DNA from 2 places in the Streptomyces sp. NPDC052101 genome. Region 2 is predicted to be linked to the other one. Evidence: riboswitches for the same ligand, from Rfam matches in the RefSeq annotation. Region 2 holds a riboswitch; the other holds the start of a gene.
What was found. Region 2 has a riboswitch for glycine ahead of gcvT (glycine cleavage system aminomethyltransferase GcvT). Riboswitches for the same ligand answer to the same signal wherever they lie in the genome.
Positions count from the first base shown of each region.

Region 1: it holds a riboswitch for glycine, as region 2 does, so the genes downstream of both, gcvP (aminomethyl-transferring glycine dehydrogenase) here and gcvT (glycine cleavage system aminomethyltransferase GcvT) in region 2, are expected to answer to the same signal.

Region 1 is NZ_JBFAWH010000032.1:61,526-72,247, reverse strand. Features, by position in the region: gene AB0L75_RS36325 (DUF881 domain-containing protein) at 1-385, shown strand, start outside; gene AB0L75_RS36320 (FHA domain-containing protein) at 576-1,406, shown strand; gene AB0L75_RS36315 (MerR family transcriptional regulator) at 1,450-2,187, shown strand; gene AB0L75_RS36310 (bifunctional nuclease family protein) at 2,273-2,746, shown strand; gene AB0L75_RS36305 (MerR family transcriptional regulator) at 2,975-3,658, shown strand; gene AB0L75_RS36300 (DNA polymerase IV) at 3,732-5,183, shown strand; gene AB0L75_RS36295 (PRC-barrel domain-containing protein) at 5,111-5,476, opposite strand; glycine riboswitch at 5,596-5,691, shown strand; gene gcvP (aminomethyl-transferring glycine dehydrogenase) at 5,863-8,751, shown strand; gene AB0L75_RS36285 (TOBE domain-containing protein) at 8,806-9,225, opposite strand; gene AB0L75_RS36280 (ABC transporter ATP-binding protein) at 9,254-10,339, opposite strand; gene modB (molybdate ABC transporter permease subunit) at 10,381-10,722, opposite strand, start outside.
Region 2 is NZ_JBFAWH010000036.1:49,149-59,870, forward strand. Features, by position in the region: gene AB0L75_RS37345 (L-serine ammonia-lyase) at 1-1,088, opposite strand, end outside; gene glyA (serine hydroxymethyltransferase) at 1,183-2,463, opposite strand; gene gcvH (glycine cleavage system protein GcvH) at 2,478-2,855, opposite strand; gene gcvT (glycine cleavage system aminomethyltransferase GcvT) at 2,977-4,104, opposite strand; glycine riboswitch at 4,261-4,358, opposite strand; gene AB0L75_RS37365 (AAA family ATPase) at 4,515-5,165, shown strand; gene AB0L75_RS37370 (enhanced serine sensitivity protein SseB) at 5,286-6,077, shown strand; gene AB0L75_RS37375 (enhanced serine sensitivity protein SseB C-terminal domain-containing protein) at 6,230-7,033, shown strand; gene AB0L75_RS37380 (ABC transporter permease) at 7,305-8,312, shown strand; gene AB0L75_RS37385 (ABC transporter substrate-binding protein) at 8,383-10,170, shown strand; gene AB0L75_RS37390 (ABC transporter permease) at 10,281-10,722, shown strand, end outside.

The DNA.
Region 1 (10,722 bases), on a different contig from region 2:
GGCGCAGGGTCCCGGCATCACGATGACCATCGAGGACACGAAGGGGACGGTCAAGGCGGACATGCTGCTCGACGCGATCCAGGAGCTGCGCGCGGCCGGTGCCGAGGCGATCCAGGTCAACGGGGTCCGGGTGGTCGCGGGCACCTACTTCACGGATTCCGGCAAGAGTGTCGGCGTCGACGGGAACAAGATCAACGCCCCCTATCGTTTCCAGGTCATCGGCAAGCCGCAGGACCTGGACCCCGCACTGAACATCCCGGGAGGCGTGGTGCAGACGCTGGAGAAGGAGCAGGCCACGGTCACGGTCCAGCAGTCGAACAAGATCGTCGTGGACGCCTTGCGACAGGCGAAGCGGCCTGACTACGCTCGGTCGTCCTCCCAGTGAACCGGCGGTGCATGGGGGCCGTCCGGCAGGGGCATGAGGTTGCGGGGGGTCGGCGCACCGAAGGGGTGGTGCGTGATGGAAACTGTCTGGTGGTTACGGACGTTGTGAGAATGTCCGGCTCGGCCGGTGTAGGCAATCAGGGTTCGTCCTGCCCCACGGGCGGGTCTGTTTCGGTCAAGGGGAATCGCCCGTGAAGTTGTTTGCGAAGTTGTTCGGCAAGAGCGCGCGAGAGGGCAGCGACAACGCGACCGCTCGGCATCGCGCGCAGCCTGACGCGGAGGGCCAGCGCCCGCTGTTCCGGGACCAGGTCGCTGGTCCGGGCGGTGACATTTCCGGAGGTCAGGGCGGGGCGTCGGTTGACCCTGCCCAGTCCGGCGGCATAGGTTTCGGGCAGCCGTCAGCCTCAGGTGCGGGCGGAGGGTACGCCTCCGGTCCGTACGCGTCCAACGCCCCTGCGGGGCAACCGCAGCAGGAGGATCCGTCCATGTCGGTCCTGGTGTGTACGAGGTGCGGTAACCGCAACGCGGAGAACGCCCGCTTCTGCTCCAACTGCGGCGCGCCGCTGCGCCCGGGAGCGGTCCCGGAGCGCGCCTCCGAGACGACGTCCACGATCTCCATCTCGGGCCTCGAGGCCTACGACTCCGAGGTGACCGGGCAGACGCAGGTGCCGATGCTGTCGCCGGAGGCGCAGGCCGCGGTGGACGCGCTGCCGCCGGGCTCGGCGCTGCTGGTGGTGCGCCGGGGACCGAACTCGGGCAGCCGCTTCCTGCTGGACAGCGACCTGACCACGGCCGGCCGTCATCCGCAGAGCGACATCTTCCTGGACGACGTCACGGTCTCGCGTCGGCACGTGGAGTTCCGTCGCTCCCCGGACGGCTCGTTCACCGTGGCCGACGTGGGCAGTCTGAACGGCACGTACGTCAACCGCGAGCGGATCGACCAGGTCGCTCTGTCGAACGGCGACGAGGTGCAGATCGGCAAGTACCGGCTGGTGTTCTACGCGAGCCGGCAGGGCATCTGACCCACCCCCGGACCGGTGTCCGGGGGGACCCCAGGGAAGGTCCATGCTTCAAACACCGAGCGGCGGTGCCGGAAGCGGTACCGCCGCCAGGGACAGTGGGCTGATGAGCATCGGCACGGTGCTGAGCGTGCTGCGCGACGAGTTCCCCGAAGTCACCATCTCCAAGATCCGTTTCCTGGAGTCCGAGGGGCTCATCGAGCCGCAGCGGACCCCTTCGGGGTACCGCAAGTTCAGTGCCGGGGATGTCGAGCGCCTGGCCCATGTACTGAGGATGCAGCGGGACCACTATCTGCCGCTCAAGGTGATCCGCGAGCACCTGGACGCCATGGAGAAGGGCGAGGCCGTCCCACTGCCTGTCGTGGGGCGTCAGCGCACCGGGGATGATGTCCCGGAGCTGCTGAGGGCGCCCACGGTGGCCCGGGTCGGCAGGGACGAGCTGTTGGCCGCCGCGGACATCGACGAGGGCGAGCTGAAGGAGTGGGAGTCGTACGGGCTCATCGCTCCCCTGGAGGACGGGGCGTACGACGCCGAGGCGGTCACCGTCGCCTCGCTCGTGGCCGAACTGGGCCGGTTCGGGATCGAACCCCGCCACCTTCGGGTGATGAAGGCGGCCGCCGATCGCGAGGCGGGACTCGTGGACCAGGTGGTGGCCCCGCTGAAGCGTCACCGCAACCCGCAGACCAGGGCGCATGCCGAGGCCCGTACGAAGGAACTGGCGGCGCTCACGGTGAAGCTGCACGCTGCACTGGTGCAGATCGCTCTCGGGGTGCGGCTGCCGTGAGGGCCAGGGGCTGCCGGAGGCCGGATCGGGCACCTGTTCCCGGCCCGACTACCCAAACGTCCCGGGCACGGCCTAGGGTTGCTGTGTGAACGAGCTCGATGTCGTAGGTGTCCGGGTCGAAATGCCCTCCAACCAACCGATCGTGCTCCTGCGCGAAGTGGGAGGCGACCGCTACCTCCCCATCTGGATCGGGCCGGGGGAGGCGACGGCGATCGCGTTCGCCCAGCAGGGCATGGCCCCCGCCAGGCCGCTGACGCACGACCTGTTCAAGGACGTGCTGGAGGCCGTGGGCCAGGAGCTGACCGAAGTACGCATCACCGACCTGCGTGAGGGTGTCTTCTACGCGGAGCTGGTCTTCGCCAGCGGCGTCGAGGTCAGCGCCCGTCCCTCCGACGCCATAGCACTGGCCCTGCGCACGGGAACGCCGATCTACGGCAGTGACACGGTGCTGGACGACGCCGGTATCGCCATCCCGGACGAGCAGGAGGACGAGGTGGAGAAGTTCCGCGAGTTCCTCGACCAGATCTCGCCCGAGGACTTCGGCACGAGCAGCCAGTGAGCGCGCGCCGCCGGTGCGCGCCGACGCCCGGAGCACGGGCAATTGCCACCGGCCAATGAGAGCGTCCTACGGTCTCCCGCCAGCGCATTCGGCTAGCCTTTCCCCGCGGTGGGGCACGGGAAACCACTCCTTGGGTGATTATCACTCGGCGTGCCGAGTGTGGCGATCGTTGACGCACCCCTGGTGACTGCCTACCGTCGTGAAGGCAGGTCAAGGACGGAGGTCGGCGTGAGAACCAGCGGCGACGGTACGGCTGGGGGTGCCCCCGGACGCGGGTTCGGGGAGAGCGGTCCGTACCCTCCCCCTAGCTCTCAGCTGCGTGCGAATCGGGGGTACCCCCAGCCGAGCAGCGCGGTCGATCACGCTCCGCAGCGACCGACGGTGGTGCCGAACGGCGGAGGGGCGGCGTCCATGGCATCGGAAGAGATCGGCTACCGCGGGCCGACGGCCTGCGCGGCCGCTGGCATCACCTACCGGCAGCTCGACTACTGGGCCCGTACGGGCTTGGTCGAGCCGAGCGTGCGGCCCGCCCACGGGTCCGGCACACAGCGGCTCTACAGCTTCCGGGACGTGGTCGTCCTGAAGATCGTGAAGCGGTTCCTGGACACCGGGGTATCGCTGCAGAACATCCGCACGGCCGTGCAGCACCTCAGAGAACGCGGTTTTCGCGACCTGGAGCGGATGACGCTGATGAGCGACGGTGCCACGGTCTATGAGTGCACCTCGCCGGACGAGGTCCACGCCCTGCTCCAGGGCGGTCAGGGCATCTTCGGGATCGCCGTCGGCGTGGTGTGGCGGGACGTGGAAAGCGCGCTCTCCCAGCTGCACGGCGAGCGCATCGACACCGGCGAGACCCTCGTCGGGCACAATCCCGCCGACGAGCTGGCGCGGCGCCGCAACCGGGCGGTCTGACACCGGACCTGCGAGCTGACACCGGTCCTCCCAGGACCGGGCATTGTCAGTGCCGTGGTGCAGCATCGGAGATGTGAGAAACGCGCCCACGATCCTGCATCTCGACATGGATGCCTTCTACGCCTCGGTGGAGCAGGCATCCAAGCCGAGCCTGCGCGGGAAGGCGGTCGTGGTGGGCGGCCTCGGACCGCGCGGGGTGGTGGCCACCGCGTCGTACGAGGCACGCGCCTTCGGGGTCCACTCGGCGATGCCCATGGGCCAGGCACGCCGGCTGGCACCGAATGCCGCGTATCTGGTGCCGCGCTTCACGCTGTACCGGGCGGTCAGCGAGCAGGTGATGGCGCTGCTGGGGGAGCTGTCGCCGCTGGTGGAGCCGCTTAGCCTGGACGAGGCGTTCGTGGACCTGGAGGCCGGCGGGACGGCCTGGGACGAGGAGTCGGCGCGGCTGACCGGGATCAGGCTGCGCGCGGACATCCGGGCGGTCACCGGGCTCACCGGCTCGGTGGGGCTCGCCGCCTCCAAGATGCTCGCCAAGATCGCCTCCGAGCAGGCCAAGCCGGACGGCCTGGTGGTCATCGATCCCGGCACCGAGCGGGACCTGCTCGGGCCCCTGCCGGTGCGGACACTTCCCGGGGTGGGGCCGGCCACCGGGGACCATCTGCGCAGAGCCGGGATCACCACGGTGCAGGAGCTGGCCGAGGCGGGGGAGGACGAGCTGGTACGGCTGCTGGGCAAGGCGCACGGGCACGCGCTGTACGCCATGGCGCTGGCCCAGGACGAGCGGCCCGTGGTGGCCGAGCGCGAGGCGAAGTCGGTGTCGGTCGAGGACACCTACGACGTGGACATCCATGACCGGCTGCGGATCGGGCTGGAGGTGCAGCGGCTCGCCGACCGGTGTGTGGGCCGGCTGCGCGGAGCCGGGCTGTCCGGGCGGACCATCGTGCTGAAGGTACGCCGGTACGACTTCTCGACCCTGACCCGCTCCGAGACGCTCAGAGGGCCCACGGACGATCCGGCGGTGGTCCGGGAGGCGGCCGCGCGGCTGCTGGACTCCGTGGACACCACGGGCGGGGTGCGGCTGCTGGGTGTGGGCGTCTCCGGCCTCGCCGACTACACGCAGGAGGACCTGTTCGCGCAGGCCATGCCAGTGCCTCCGGCGGCAGAGCCGGAGCAGGGTGAGGTTGAGACCGTTGCGGAGCGGCCGGAGCCGGTGGAGCGCCAGTGGCGTGCGGGGCAGGACATACGGCACACGGAGTACGGGCACGGGTGGGTGCAGGGGAGCGGGCTGGGGCGGGTGACGGTGCGGTTCGAGACGCCGCAGTCCCCTCCGGGGAGGGTGCGGACGTTCTTCGTCGGCGATCCTGCGCTGGAGGCGGCCGATCCGCTGCCGCTGGTTCCGGTTCCTTCCCACCCACCCGCTCGTCCGGATCAGCCGAGCGGCGGCCGACACGCTCAGGCCTCCTCCGACCCCGCCAGCTTGCCGAAGTCGTGGTCCGGTACGGGTGGGGCCACATCCAGGCCGTAGTGGTGGTAGAGCTGGAGTTCCTGTTCGGGGGAGAGATGGCGGCCCACGCCGAAGTCGGGGGCGTCCTTGATCAGGGCCCGGTCGAACGGGACGTGGAGGGTGCCCTCGACCAGTTCGCTCGGCTCCAGGGGGACGAACGCGTCACGGCTGAACAGGCCGGTGCGTATGGCAGCCCACTCCGGCACGCCGGTCGCGTCGTCGAGGTAGACCTCGTCGACGGTGCCGATCTTGGTGCCATGGCGGTCGAACGCCTTGCGGCCGATCAGGTTGCGCGGATCGATGTCGGTCTGCACGGTCCCTCTCCCTCCACGTGGTCGCAACTCATCCGTAACCACTACAAAAGAGCACATTCAACGAAGCGGCCACTCGAGGGCTCGGCCGTTGACCTCGCTGGTAGGCTGACAGCGGCTGCTGACCCCGTGCGGGAGAGTCCTCCGATCATCCTCGGAGGCGCCGAAGGAGCAACTCCTCCCCGGAATCTCTCAGGCTCACGTACCGCACGGACGAGGTCACTCTGGAAAGCAGGGCGGGTGTCGACTCCCGCCCTCACCGACGGTGAAAGCCGGGCTCTTCGGGCGCCCGGTGAAGCTCTCAGGTTGAGATGACAGAGGGGGAGGCCGTCGGGGTAACCGCGCCGTGGTGCCCCTCGAAGGTCGCGTCAGACCAGGAGGCCTCCGCAATGACCGCCCATCGCATTCCGCTCTCCGAGCTCGAAGCGGGCATCCCCTTCGAGCAGCGTCACATCGGGCCCGACCAGGAGGCGCGGGCCAAGATGCTCGCGCAGGTCGGCTACGGCTCGCTGGACGAGCTGACCGCAGCGGCGGTCCCGGACGTGATCAAGAACGCCGATGCCCTCGATCTGCCGGGCGCCCGCACCGAGGCCGAGGTGCTGGCCGAGCTGCGCTCGCTCGCCGAGCGCAACCAGGTCCTCGGCTCGATGATCGGCCTGGGGTACTACGGGACCTTCACGCCGCCCGTCATCCTGCGCAACGTCATGGAGAACCCCGCCTGGTACACGGCCTACACGCCCTACCAGCCGGAGATCTCCCAGGGGCGCCTCGAGGCCCTGCTGAACTTCCAGACCGTGGTCGCCGACCTCACCGGCCTGCCCACCTCCGGTGCCTCCCTCCTCGACGAGGGAACGGCCGCCGCCGAGGCGATGGCGCTGTCCCGGCGCATGGGCAAGAACAAGAAGGGCCTGTTCCTGGTCGACGCGGACGCGCTGCCGCAGACCATCGCCGTCATAGAGACGCGCGCCGAGCCGACCGGGGTCGAGGTCGTCGTCGCCGACCTCAGCGAGGGCATCCCAGCCGACATCGCCGCCCGCGAGATCAACGGCGTGCTGATCCAGTACCCGGGCGCCTCCGGCGCCGTACGGGACATCAAGCCGGTCATCGACCAGGCGCACGAGCTGGGCGCCCTGGTCACCGTCGCCGCCGACCTGCTCGCGCTGACCCTGCTGACCTCGCCGGGCGAGCTGGGCGCGGACATCGCCGTCGGTACGACGCAGCGTTTCGGTGTGCCGATGGCCTTCGGCGGTCCGCACGCGGGCTACATGGCGGTGCACGAGAAGTTCGCGCGCAGCCTGCCCGGCCGTCTCGTGGGCGTCTCCGTCGACGCCGACGGCAACAAGGCCTACCGGCTCGCGCTGCAGACCCGTGAGCAGCACATCCGCCGCGAGAAGGCGACCAGCAACATCTGCACCGCGCAGGTACTGCTCGCCGTCATGGCCGGCATGTACGCCGTCTACCACGGGCCGGAGGGGCTCAAGGCCATCGCCCGGCGGACGCACCGCTACGCCACGCTCCTCGCCGCGGGCCTGAAGGCGGGCGGTGTCGAGATCGTCCACGGCGCCTTCTTCGACACCCTCACCGCGCGCGTGCCCGGCAAGGCCATCGAGGTCGTCGCCGACGCCCGGAAGAACGGGGTCAACCTCCACCTGGTCGACGCCGACCATGTCTCCCTGGCCTGCGACGAGACCACCACGCGGGACCAGCTGGCCACCGTCTGGTCCGCCTTCGGCGTCAAGGGCGAGGTCGAGGCGCTGGACGCGACCGCCGAGGAGACCCTCCCCGAGGATCTGCTGCGCACCGACGCCTGCCTCACCCACCCGGTCTTCCACCAGCACCGCTCCGAGACCGCGATGCTGCGCTACCTGCGCAAGCTGGCCGACCGCGACTACGCGCTCGACCGCGGCATGATCCCGCTGGGCTCCTGCACCATGAAGCTCAACGCGACCACGGAGATGGAGCCGGTCACCTGGCCCGAGTTCGGCCAGCTGCACCCCTTCGCCCCGGCCGAGCAGGCCGAGGGCTACCTCACGCTCATCCGCGAGCTGGAGGAACGTCTCGCCGAGGTCACCGGCTACGACAAGGTCTCCCTGCAGCCGAACGCCGGTTCGCAGGGCGAGCTGGCCGGTCTGCTCGCCGTACGCGGTTACCACCGGGCGAACGGCGACGAGCAGCGCACCGTGTGCCTGATCCCGTCCTCCGCGCACGGCACCAACGCGGCCAGCGCCGTGATGGCCGGCATGAAGGTCGTCGTCGTCAAGACCGCCGAGGACGGCGAGATCGACGTCGAGGACCTGCGGGCGAAGATCGAGCAGTACCGCGAGGAGCTGGCGGTGCTGATGATCACCTACCCGTCGACGCACGGCGTCTTCGAGGAGCACGTCGCCGACATCTGCGCCCGGGTGCACGAGGCCGGCGGCCAGGTGTACGTCGACGGCGCCAACCTCAACGCCCTGGTCGGCCTCGCCAAGCCGGGCCACTTCGGCGGCGATGTCTCGCACCTGAACCTGCACAAGACCTTCTGCATCCCGCACGGCGGCGGTGGCCCGGGCGTCGGCCCGGTCGCGGTCCGCGCGCACCTCGCGCCGTACCTGCCGAACCACCCGATGCAGCCGGCCGCGGGTCCGCAGAAGACGGGCGTCGGCCCGATCTCGGCGGCTCCCTGGGGCTCCGCGGGCATCCTGCCGATCTCCTGGGCGTACGTCCGGCTGATGGGCGGCGAGGGCCTCAAGCGGGCCACGCAGGTGGCCGTGCTCTCGGCGAACTACATCGCCAAGCGCCTGGAGCCGCACTACCCGGTGCTCTACACCGGCCCCGGCAACCTGGTCGCGCACGAGTGCATCATCGACCTGCGCCCGCTGACCAAGGCGACCGGCGTCAGCGTGGACGACGTGGCCAAGCGTCTGATCGACTACGGCTTCCACGCGCCGACCATGTCCTTCCCGGTGGCCGGCACGCTGATGATCGAGCCGACCGAGTCCGAGGACCTCATCGAGCTGGACCGTTTCTGCGACGCGCTGATCGCCATCCGCGCGGAGATCGAGAAGGTCGGCTCGGGCGCGTGGCCGGCCGAGGACAACCCGCTGCGGGGCGCCCCGCACACCGCGGCCGCGCTCGGTGGTGAGTGGGCGCACGCCTACAGCCGCGAGGAGGCCGTGTTCCCGGCCGGTGTCTCGGCCGCCGACAAGTACTGGCCGCCGGTGCGCCGCATCGACCAGGCCTTCGGCGACCGCAACCTGGTGTGCTCCTGCCCGCCGCTGGACGCGTACGAGGACTGAGCCCGCGGTGACGTTCAGGGCCCCGTCCGGATTCCGGGCGGGGCCCTCGCCGCGTCATGCCGTCGCCAGTGCCACCTCGGTGGACTTGATCAGGGCGACCACGGCGGAGCCGGCGGAGAGTCCGAGGTCGGTGGCCGACTCCTTGGTGATGGCGGAGGTCACCGAGCCGCCGTCGATGGAGATCTTCACGGTGGCCATCGCGGCGCCGGCCGCGATGTCGGTGACCGTGCCCGGCAGCTGGTTGCGGATCGAGACGCGGTCGATCGGCGCGGTGGCGAGGGAGACCTCGGTGGACTTCACCAGGGCCCGCACCGCGGAGCCCGCGGAGAGGCCGAGGTCCCGGACGGACTCCAGGGTGATCGCTGCGGTCAGGTCCTGGCCTCCGTCGAGGCGGATCTTGACGGTGGCCATGGCCTCGCCCGGCTGGATCGACGTGACCGTGCCGGGGAGTTGGTTGCGGATGCTCAGGGTCATGGGCACCCACGGTAGGGCGCCCGCCCGCTCAGGCCGGGTATGCGTGTGTCTGCGTCGCTTTGACCGTCGCCCAGACGGCAGCACCCGGGTGCAGTTCGAGTTCGGCGGCGGCGACCGTGGTGAGGTCGGCGGCGAGGGGGAGTTCGCCGCCGAGGTCGGCGCGGATCTGGTCGCCGTGCGTCTCCAGGCCGCTCACCTCGCAGCGCCAGAGGTTACGGGCGCTGGCACCGGTGGGCCGGTGCCGGAACAGCGTGACGGCGCTCGGCGGAAACGCCACGAAGACCGGCCCGGACAGGTCTTCCGTGGTGGTGATCGAGGGACCGGCGTCGAGTCGGACCGTGTGCCGCTCCGCCCGGCCCCGGTAGAGGTTGAGGCCGACGAGCTGGGCGATGTAGTCGGTGCGCGGGTGGCGGGCGATGTCGGCGGGGGTGCCTTCCTGGACGACCTGGCCGTGCTCGATGACCACCAGGCGGTCCGCGAGCACCATGGCGTCCAGCGGGTCGTGCGTGACCAGGACGGCGACCGCCTCGAACTCGGCCAGATGGCGCCGCAGTTGGGCGCGGACCTCCAGGCGGGTACGGGCGTCCAGGGCGGCCAGCGGCTCGTCCAGGAGCAGCAGCCGGGGGTGGGTGGCCAGCGCCCGGGCGAGTGCCACGCGCTGGGCCTGCCCGCCGGAGAGCCGGCGGGGCTTGGCGCCCGCGTGGTCGGCGAGGCCCATCCGGTCCAGCCACGCGGCGGCCTGGGCCCGTGCCTCGGCCTTGGGCACGCCCTGGCAGCGCGGGCCGAAGGCCACGTTGTCCAGCGCCGACAGATGCGGGAAGAGCAGATAGTCCTGGAAGACGACGCCGACCGGTCGGGACTCCGGGGGAGTGCGCTCCAGCGTGGTGCCGTCGAGGCGCAGATGGCCGTCGGTGAGCGGGACGAGACCGGCCAGGGCGCGCAGGGCGGTGGTCTTGCCGGCGCCGTTGGGGCCGAGGAGGGCGACGACGTCACCGGGGGCGGCGGTGAGGGACACGTCCAGGCGGAAGGAGCCGCGGTCGACGACGAGGCGGGCGTCGAGTCCCTCGTCTCCCGCCTTCCGTAGGTCGGCCACGGGGGCGTCGATGTGGGTCATGGCTCTGTACGTTCGCACACGCCCTGGGCCCGCTGCCATCGTCACGCCCCCGTCATCCAGCGGTCCCGGAGCCCGGCCAGCACCGCGATCGACACCGCCAGCAGGACCAGGCTGAGCGAGATCGCGGCGTCGGGGTCGTTCTGCAGGGCCAGGTAGACCGCGAGGGGCATGGTCTGGGTGCGGCCGGGGAAGTTGCCCGCGAAGGTGATCGTCGCACCGAACTCGCCGAGCGCACGCGCCCAGGCCAGGACCGCGCCCGCGGCGATGCCGGGCGCGATCAGCGGCAGGGTGACCCGGCGGAAGGCGGTGAAGCGGGACGCGCCGAGCGTGGTCGCCGCCTCCTCGAAGCGCGGGTCGGCCGCGCGCAGGGTGCCCTCGACGCT
Region 2 (10,722 bases):
GGGGAGCCGCCGAGCACCTCGGCCAGCGCGCCCGCGGCCATGGAGCAGGCGGAGCCGACCTCGCCCTGGCAGCCGACCTCGGCGCCGGAGATGGAGGCGTTCTCCTTGAAGAGCATGCCGATCGCGCCCGCCGCGAGGAGGAAGCGGACCACGCCGTCCTCGTCCGCGCCCGGCACGAAGTTGATGTAGTAGTGCAGGACGGCCGGGATGATGCCCGCCGCGCCGTTCGTGGGGGCCGTGACGACCCGGCCGCCCGCCGCGTTCTCCTCGTTCACCGCCATCGCGTAGAGCGTGATCCACTCCATGGCGTGGGCCAGCGCGTCGCCCTCGGCGCGCAGCTGGCGGGCGGAGACGGCCGCGCGGCGGCGGACCTTCAGACCGCCCGGCAGGATGCCCTCGCGGGACATGCCGCGCTGCACGCACTCGCGCATCACCCGCCATATCTCCAGCAGGCCGGTGCGGATCTCGTCCTCGGTGCGCCAGGCCCGCTCGTTCTCCAGCATCAGCGAGGAGATCGACAGGCCGGTGTCCCGGGTGAGGCGGAGCAGCTCGTCGCCGGTGCGGAAGGGGTACTTCAGGACCGTGTCGTCCAGCTTGATCCGGTCCGCGCCGACCGCGTCCTCGTCGACCACGAACCCGCCGCCGACCGAGTAGTAGGTCTTGCTGAGGAGTTCCGCGCCGGTCGCGCCGTACGCCCACAGGGTCATGCCGTTGGCGTGGTACGGCAGGGTCTCGCGGCGGTGCAGGACGAGATCCTTGTCGTAGTCGAACGCGATCTCGTGCTCGCCCAGGAGGCTGATCCGGCCCTCGGTCCTGATCGCCTCCACGCGCGCGTCCGCCGTCTCCACGTCGACCGTGCGCGGCGAGTCGCCGGCGAGGCCCAGCAGGACTGCCTTCGGGGTGCCGTGGCCGTGCCCGGTGGCGCCCAGGGAGCCGTACAGCTCCGTGCGGACGGAGGCGGTCCTTTCCAGCAGGTCTTCGTTGCGCAGCCGACGGGCGAACATCCGCGCCGCGCGCATCGGGCCGACCGTGTGGGAGCTGGACGGGCCGATGCCGATCGAGAACAGGTCGAAGACCGAGATGGCCACGGTCACTCCTCAAAAGCAGGGGGTTGGCGGGGCGCCCTGCGGACTCTCCTTCGAGAGCCGGAGGCCGCCCCACCGGGGACTTGCGTGTCCGGGTCTACTTGTTCAGGCCCGGGTACAGCGGGTGCTTGTCGGCGAGCGCCTTCACGCGCGCCTTGAGCGCCTCGGCGTCGGCCTCCCCAAAGGGAGACGGCGCCTTCAGCGCCTCGGCGATCACGTCCGCGACCTCGGCGAAGTCCTCGGCCGTGAAGCCGCGGGTCGCGAGGGCCGGCGTACCGATGCGCAGGCCCGAGGTGACCATCGGCGGGCGCGGGTCGTTCGGGACCGCGTTGCGGTTGACCGTGATGCCGACCTCGTGGAGGCGGTCCTCGGCCTGCTGGCCGTCCAGCTCGGACTCCCGCAGGTCGACCAGGATCAGGTGCACGTCCGTGCCGCCGGACAGCACGTTCACCCCGGCCTCACGGGCGTCCGCCGCCGTCAGCCGCTCGGCGAGGATGCGGGCACCGTCCACGGTACGACGCTGGCGCTCCTCGAAGTCCTCCGAGGCCGCGACCTTGAAGGAGACCGCCTTCGCCGCGATCACATGCTCCAGGGGGCCGCCCTGGAAGCCGGGGAAGACGGAGGAGTTCAGCTTCTTCGCGAAGTCCTTCTTCGCGAGGATGATGCCGCCGCGCGGGCCGCCCAGGGTCTTGTGGGTCGTGGAGGTGACCACGTCCGCGAACGGCACCGGGTTCGCGTGCAGGCCGGCCGCGACCAGGCCGGCGAAGTGCGCCATGTCGACCCACAGGTACGCCTCGACCTCGTCGGCGATCCGGCGGAACTCGGCGAAGTCCAGCTCGCGGGGGTACGCCGACCAGCCCGCGATGATCACCTTCGGGCGGTGCTCCTTGGCGAGCCGCTCCAGCTCGGCCATGTCGACCAGGCCGGTCTCGGCGTCCACGTGGTAGGCGACCACGTTGAACTGCTTGCCGGAGAAGTTCAGGCGCATGCCGTGGGTCAGGTGGCCGCCGTGCGCGAGGTCCAGGCCGAGGATGGTGTCCCCGGGCTGGGCCAGCGCGAACAGGGCCGCCTGGTTGGCGGAGGCGCCGGAGTGGGGCTGGACGTTGGCGTACTCGGCGCCGAACAGCTCCTTGACCCGGTCGATGGCGATCTGCTCGGCGACGTCGACGTGCTCGCAGCCGCCGTAGTAGCGGCGGCCCGGGTAGCCCTCGGCGTACTTGTTGGTGAGGACCGAGCCCTGCGCCTCCATCACCGCGACCGGCGCGAAGTTCTCGGAGGCGATCATCTCCAGCGTGGACTGCTGGCGGTGCAGCTCGGCGTCGACCGCGGCGGCTATCTCCGGGTCCAGCTCATGCAGGGGCGTGTTCAGGACAGTCATACGGCTACGACTCCTCAGCCGGCGGTCTCGGCGGTGTACTCGTCGGCGGAGAGCAGGTCGGCCGGCTCCTCCGTGACGCGTACCTTGAACAGCCAGCCGCCCTCGAAGGGGGCGGAGTTCACCAGCGACGGGTCGTCGACGACGCTCTCGTTGACCTCGGTGACCTCACCGGTGACCGGCGAGTACAGGTCGGAGACCGACTTGGTCGACTCCAGCTCGCCGCAGGTCTCGCCCGCGGTCACGGTGGAGCCGGCCTCGGGGAGCTGGACGAAGACGACATCGCCGAGCGCGTTGGCCGCGTGCTCCGTGATGCCGACCGTCGACACGCCGTCCTCGGCGGCCGACAGCCACTCGTGCTCCTTGCTGTAGCGCAGCTGCTGGGGGTTGCTCATGGCCTGAATTCTCCTGTACGCGCGTGAGTGCTGGTGAAGGGGGACTGCTGAAAACGCGTGCGAGCAGCGGTGATGTGCCCGACGTCACGTCCTGGGGCTCTGCCGCGGGACTACGAAGGTGTCACTTCTGACGCTTGTAGAACGGCAGCGCCACGACCTCGTACGGCTCGTGGCTGCCCCGGATGTCCACGCCGACACCTTCGGTGCCCGGCGCCGCGTGCGCCGCGTCGACGTAGGCCATGGCGATCGGCTTGCCCAGGGTGGGAGAGGGGGCGCCGGAGGTGACCTCGCCGATCACCTCACCGCCCGCGACGACGGCATACCCGGCGCGTGGGACACGGCGGCCCTCGGCGATCAGGCCGACCAGGACGCGCGGCGGGTTCTGCTCGGCGCGGGAGGCGGCCTCGGTGAGCGCCTCGCGGCCCACGAAGTCGCCCTCCTTCTCGAACTTCACCACCCGGCCGAGCCCGGCGTCGAAGGGGGTGAGCGAGGTGGTCAGCTCGTGCCCGTACAGCGGCATGCCCGCCTCCAGGCGCAGGGTGTCCCGGCAGGACAGGCCGCACGGGACCAGGCCGACGCCCTCGCCGGCCTTGGTCAGCGCCTGCCACAGCTCCACGGCGTGCTCCGGCTTCACGAACAGCTCGAAGCCGTCCTCGCCGGTGTAGCCGGTGCGGGCGATCAGCGCGGGGACGCCGGCGACCGTGCCGGGCAGCCCGGCGTAGTACTTCAGGCCGTCGAGGTCGGCGTCGGTGAGCGACTTCAGGATGCCGGGGGACTCCGGGCCCTGGACGGCGATGAGCGCGTACGCGTCCCGGTCGTCGCGGACCTCGGCGTCGAAGCCGGCGGCGCGCTCGGTCAGCGCGTCCAGCACGACCTGGGCGTTGGAGGCGTTGGCGACCACCATGTACTCGGTCTCGGCGAGCCGGTAGACGATCAGGTCGTCCAGGATGCCGCCGTCGGCCTGGCAGATCATGGTGTAGCGGGCGCGGCCGACGCCGACGGAGGCGATGTTGCCGACCAGGGCGAAGTTCAGCAGGGCGGCCGCCTGGGCGCCGGTGACGGTGATCTCGCCCATGTGGGAGAGGTCGAAGAGGCCCGCCTTCGTCCGCACGGCGAGGTGCTCGTCGCGCTCGGAGCCGTAGCGCAGGGGCATGTCCCAGCCGGCGAAGTCGGTCATCGTCGCACCGAGCGAGCGATGCAGGGCATCGAGCGCGGTGCGGCGCGGCTCAGTGGGTTCGGTACTGCTCATCGGTCGGTCGTCTCCCAGGAAAGGCAGGACAGGCGAGGAACGTTCCTCCCCATCTGTCATCGGAACCTGAGAGGTTCGCCGGGACCGCCACAGGGACGATCACGGCTTGCACCTTGGGTGGAGCCACTGTCACAGCGGCCCGCTTTTCAGATGTGCCTCGCCCGCGCGGTAACGGGGCCTGAGAGATTCAAGGGAGGGACTTGCTCCTTCGGCGCCCCAGCGAAGGCTGCTGGGGACTCTCCCGCGCGGATTCAAACGGCCGGTATGCAGTTGGCGGCCACATCATTGCACGGCGTGCGGGCTTTTGTAACCGACCTGTGGCAGGACGCGGACCCCGCCACCGACATCGTCCATTACCTTCTCTTTACATACAGCGGGAACGAGGATTACCGGGCCGACAGGGGAGGACGATCACGGTGAACAGGACCCCGGCGTACGCCACCGTCAGCACCGGTATCGCAGTGCCGGGGCAGCGTCCCGCCCCGGCCCCGCGCGTCCGCGATCTGCGCGACCGCGCCGGCCGCAGCCCGCGCGCCCTGCTCTTCGGCCCCGCGGACCTGGTGGTGATCACCGGCCTGCCCGGCAGCGGCAAGTCCACCCTGATGCGGCGGGCGGTCCCCGGCCGGGGCATCGACTCCCAGGACACCCGCGACCGCTTCGCCGCCCGCCTGCCCCGCCTCCTGCCCTACGCGCTCTACCGCCCCCTGGTCCGCCTCGCCCACTACGCCGGCCTGCACCGCGCCCTGCGCACCGGGCAGGGCGTCGTCGTGCACGACTGCGGCACCCAGCCCTGGGTGCGCGCCTGGCTCGCCCGCGAGGCCCGCCGCCGCGGCGGCACCCTCCATCTGCTGCTGCTCGACGTCACCCCGGGCACCGCCCGCGCGGGCCAGCGCGAGCGCGGCCGGGGCGTCTCCCGCTACGCCTTCGGCCGCCACCGTCGTACGACCGCCCGGCTGCTCGGCGCGGTCGAGCGGGGCGAGCTGCCCGCGGGCTGCGGCTCGGCGGTGCTGCTGGACCGCGCGGCGGCGGACGCCCTGCGGCGGATCGCCTTCACGGGGTGAGGGGCCGGATCACGGGACGAGGGGCAGGATCAAGAGACCGGATCAAGGGGCCGGGGGACTGTCACAGCCACCCGCTAGCCTTCATGGTCACAGCAGTGGTTCCCAGCAGGCGGTAGGCAGATGGACTTCCCGGCGGACATTCCCGCGGACTTCCCGGCACAGGCACACCCCCAGCCGCACGGCGGCTGGCCCGGCAACGAACTGGAGGAGGTGCTCTCGGCCTCCCTCGGCATACCCGCGGCGGCGGGCCGGATCATCGAGGTCCTGGGCCGCAGCCTGCTCTGGATACCGCTGCCGAACGGCGGCGGCCCGGGCACCGGCCCGCTCGACCTGCCCACGCTGGACATCGACGGCCAGGTCTACGTCCCGGTGTTCAGCTCCGAGGAGCAGCTGCGCCAGGCGACCGGCTCCCATATGTCGTACACGATCGCCCCCGCCGTGGACTTCGCCCGCGGTCTGCCCGCGCAGGTCGGCATCGCGGTGAACCCCGACGCCCTGGTCGGCATCCCGCTGCCGCCCGCGGCCGTGGCCGAGCTGTGCCGGTCCGGCCGTACGCCGCTCGACGGCCCCGCCACCGGCGGCCGGGTCCGCCTCTTCGAGCCCGACTGGCAGGACGACCCGGTCGACTTCCTCTCCGCCGCGTCCGCCGAGTTCGCCCAGACCGGCGTGGTCCTCACCGCCCGCCGCTGCCTGGCCGCCATCGAGACGGACGACCCGGTCATGTTCATCGGCGTGGAGCTGTCCCAGTGGGAGGGCGACCTGCGCGCCCGCCCCCTGGAGGCCCTGGGCAAAGCCCTCGGAAAAATACCGGTGCGCTGGCCGGTCAACCTGGTCCTCCTGGACGTGACGGACGACCCGGTGGCCACCTGGCTGAAGTCAAACGTCCGCCCCTTCTATCAATACGGCAACTGAAGCATCCCCGGGGGCGCGGGGAACCGCGCGACGAGCCACAACGCACCCGCACCCGCGTACGGACCCGAGGCCGTACCCCGGTGGGCGCTTAAGCTGTCTCCGAACGCGGGGTACTGAAAAGAGAAGGGGCACGACAGGTGAGCGCGAGCCACATGGGCAGCGTCGAGCACATGCTGCGCCAGGTCACCCCCGGCCGCTACGACGCCTACGAGGCCCTGCTGCGCGCCCTCGCGACCCCGTCCTCCGGCCAGATCTGGATGCTCCTGTGGCACGGCCAGTCCGGCTCCCCGGACGCCCAGTACGGGAACATGGAGATCGAGGGCTTCCACTACGCCCCCTGCGTCACCTCCGCCCAGGAACTCTCCGCCAGCGGCTGGAACCGGTCGTACGAGGTCGTCGACGCCCTCGACGTGGCCCGCACCCTCTACCCGGACCACTACGGCCTCTGGCTCAACCCGCACGCCCCGGGCGGCGGCGTCGGCATCCCCTGGCTGGACCTGCGCCGTATCGCCACGGGCCTGGACCGCCAGCCCGCCGGGCCCCTACGGCTGACCGAACCCGGCATCGAGATCCCGCAGTTCTACGCCCTGCTCGCGCAGAACGCCCACCGCACCCCCGCCCTGCGCTCCCTGCGCCGCGCCTGGGTGCAGCCGGCGCTCGGCGCGCCGTACCTCGCCATCGGCCTGGACGTGTACGACACCTCGCCGGCCGCAGTCGACTCGGTGCGTGCGATGATGCAGCAGTCCGTGGGCGCGGTCCCGGAGGGCCTGCCGGTCTCGACGGTCGCGATGACCGACGAGTACGACCCGGTGGTGATCTGGATGCGGGCCAATGCCCGCCCGTTCTACGACCGCGAGGCCCACGCGGCGCCGCCCCAGCCCCAGCTCCAGGCCTCTCCCCAGCCGCAGGCCCCGGCTGCCGGATACGGCTATCCGCCGGTGCACGGCAGCTACTGACCTGGGCAAATGGGCCATAAGGCCCCTTCTGCGCGGCAGTCCGCTTCCGACAGTGCCGTCCGCTCCCCGTAACTCTTTGTCCGCATAACAGGAAACGCCTGCTTGCATCACGGTTGCGCATCCATTCCCCGCCAAGGCTGGCGGCTGATCGCGCCAGCGTTGAAGACTCCCCCTTCAAGGGGTTCGCCCCTGTGTACGACGGACTTGTTTGATGCCGCTACCAGCGGCAAGTGCGGGCCGGTTACCGCCGGTTGAGAGGGGTCCCAGCCTAATGACGGCACCATTGCACGAGCCGACCGCGGAAGCGGCCCCGGGTGCGGCAGAGGAAGCTGCGGTCGCGGCCACCGGCGCGAAGGCCGTCCAGGGCCGGTCCCTGGGCCGAATCGCCTGGGAGCGGCTCAAGCGGGACAAACTCGCCCTGACGGGCGGCGTCGTCGTGCTTCTCCTGATCGTGATCGCGCTGCTCGCACCGGTGATCACGAGCCTCGTCGGACAGGACCCGGACGTCTACCACCAGGGCCTGATCGACCCGCTGTTCAGCACCCCCAAGGGTTCCCTGGGCGGCATGAGCGGCGACCACCTGCTCGGTGTGGAGCCGGTCAACGGCCGCGACATCTTCGCCCGCATCCTCTACGGCGCCCAGATCTCGCTGCTCGTCGGCTTCCTGTCCGCCGTGGTCGCCGTCATCCTGGGCACCGTCCTCGGCATCCTCGCGGGCTTCTTCGGCGGCTGGGTGGACTCGGTCATCAGCCGCGTCATGGACGGCCTGCTGGCCTTCCCGCAGCTGCTGTTCATCATCGCGCTGGTCTCCGTCATGCCCAACCAGATGCTGGGACTCACCGGCACGGGCGTGCGCGTCTTCGTGATGATCCTGGTCATCGGCTTCTTCGGCTGGCCGTACATCGGCCGTGTGGTCCGTGGCCAGACGCTGTCGCTGCGTGAGCGCGAGTACGTCGAGGCGGCCCGCTCGCTCGGCGCCGGGCAGTTCTACATCCTCTTCAAGGAACTGCTGCCCAATCTCGTCGCGCCCATCATCGTCTACACGACGATGATGATCCCCACGAACATCCTCACCGAAGCGGCGCTCAGCTTCCTGGGCGTGGGCGTCAAGCCGCCCACGTCCTCCTGGGGGCAGATGCTCTCGAGCGCGATCGATTACTACGACTCGGACCCCATGTACATGGTGATCCCCGGCGTGGCGATCTTCATCACGGTTCTTGCCTTCAACCTTTTCGGCGACGGCGTGCGCGACGCGCTGGACCCGAAGGGCTCGCGCTGAAGTGCCGTACCCCAAGCGTCCCGTGAGTTCATCCACGGGGTCTCTCATCAAGTTCGGAGGATCCGAGATCGTGACTACCCAACGCACCTCAGGGCGGCGCAAGCAGGCCCTTGCCGCTGCCGCAGTGGTCGCCGGGCTGCTGACCACGGCGGCGTGCGGCGGAGGCAACGGCGGCGGCTCGAAGGACGGGGCAGCCGGCTTCGACGCGGCGAACAACAAGGTGGCCCAGGCCGACCAGGCCAAAAAGGGCGGCACCCTGAAGTTCGTGAGCACGCAGGACGCCGACTCGTGGGACACCACGCGCGGCTACTACGGCTTCATGTGGGACTTCTCCCGCTACTACAGCCGCCAGCTGCTCACCTACAAGACGGAGCCGGGTGCCGAGGGCGCGAAGGTCACCCCGGACCTCGCCACCGACATGGGCAAGGTCTCGGACGGCGGCAAGACCTACACCTTCTCGCTGCGCGACGGCATCACCTGGGAGGACGGCAAGCCGATCACCTCCCAGGACATCAAGTACGGCATCGAGCGCGTCTGGGCGCAGGACGTCCTGTCCGGCGGTCCGATCTACCTCCAGCAGATGCTGGACCCGAAGAACACCTACAAGGGTCCGTACAAGGACACCGCGAAGGACCACCTGGGCCTGAAGGCGATCGACACGCCGGACGCCAAGACGATCGTCTTCCACCTGCCGACGCCCAACTCGGACTTCCTCCAGGTGCTGGCGATGAACTCGGCCTCCCCGGTCCGCCAGGACAAGGACACCAAGTCCAAGTACGGCCTGCACCCGTTCTCCTCGGGCCCGTACAAGTTCGAGTCGTACAGCCCGGGCAAGAACCTGGTCCTGGTCCGCAACACCAGCTGGAAGGCGTCCTCGGACCCGGTCCGCAAGGCGTACCCGGACAAGATCACCCTGGACATCTCCACCAACCAGGCCGACTCCGACCAGCGTCTGATCAACGGCGACTACGACATCGACGCTTCGCAGACCGGCCTTGGCCCGCAGGGTCGCCAGATCGCCCTGAAGGAGCACAAGGGCAACCTGGACAACCCGGTCTCCGGCTTCATCCGCTACGCGGTCTTCCCGCAGAGCGTCAAGCCGTTCGACAACCTCCACTGCCGCAAGGCCGTGATCTACGCCGCCGACCACGTCTCGCTGCAGACCGCCCGCGGCGGCCCGGTCGCCGGCGGTGACATCGGCACCAACATGCTCCCGCCGTCGGTCGCCGGTGGCGAGGGCCAGAAGTACGACCCGTACCAGATCTCCGGTGCCAACAAGAACGGCAACGTCAACCTGGCCAAGCAGGAGCTGAAGGCCTGCGGTCAGCCGAACGGCTTCTCGACCACGATCGCCGTCCGCAACAACAAGACGCAGGAAGTGGCCACGGCCGAGTCCCTGCAGGCCGCGCTGAAGAAGGTCGGCATCAACGCCGACATCTACCAGTACGACGGCTCGCAGTCCCCCGGCATCATCGGCTCCCCGTCGAACGTCGCGAAGAAGAAGCTCGGCATCATCATCATGGGCTGGGGACCGGACTTCCCGACCGTCCAGGGCTACGGCATCCCGCTGTGGAGCAGCAACTACATCCTGCAGAGCGGTAACAACAACTACGCCCTGATCAAGGACAAGTCGATCGACGGCCTGTTCGACCAGTACACCGGCACGCTGGACGAGTCGAAGAAGACCCAGATCTCCACGGAGATCAACCACAAGGTCATGGAGGGCGCGTACTACCTGCCCTTCACCTTCGAGCGGCTGCTCAACATCCGCTCCTCGCGTGTGGCCAACGTGTACACGACGAACGCGTACAGCGGTTACTACGACTTCGTCAACCTCGGCCTGAAGTCCTCGAAGTAAACCCGGCACACCCGCCGAACGGCACGAAAGGCAGGTGAAGGCCGGCGCGGCGAGCCGCGGGCCCTCCGGAAGACCTCCGGGGGCCCGCGGTCCGCGGCGGGCCGTTAGCTGTGCTCGCTTACCTCATCAGGCGGCTGTTCGCCGCCGCAGTGATGCTGGTGGTCATCATCCTGGTGGTCTTCAGCATCTTCTTCCTCGTCCCCAAGTGGGCGGGCGTGGACATCGCCACGAGCTTCGTGGGCAAGCAGGCGGACCCGCACGCCGTCGCGGCGGTGCGCGAGAAGCTGGGTCTGAGCGACCCGATCTACGCGCAGGTCTGGCACTTCTTCAAGGGCATCTTCGTGGGCCGCACCTACGCGGCCGGCGGCGATGTCACCCACTGTGCCGCGCCGTGCTTCGGCTACTCCTTCCGCAGCGAGCAGGCCGTCTGGCCGGTGCTGACCGACCGCTTCCCGGTGACCCTGGGGCTCGCGCTCGGCGCCGCCGTGCTGTGGCTGGTCTTCGGTGTCGCGGCGGGTGTGCTCTCCGCCCTCAAGCGGGGCAGCCTCTGGG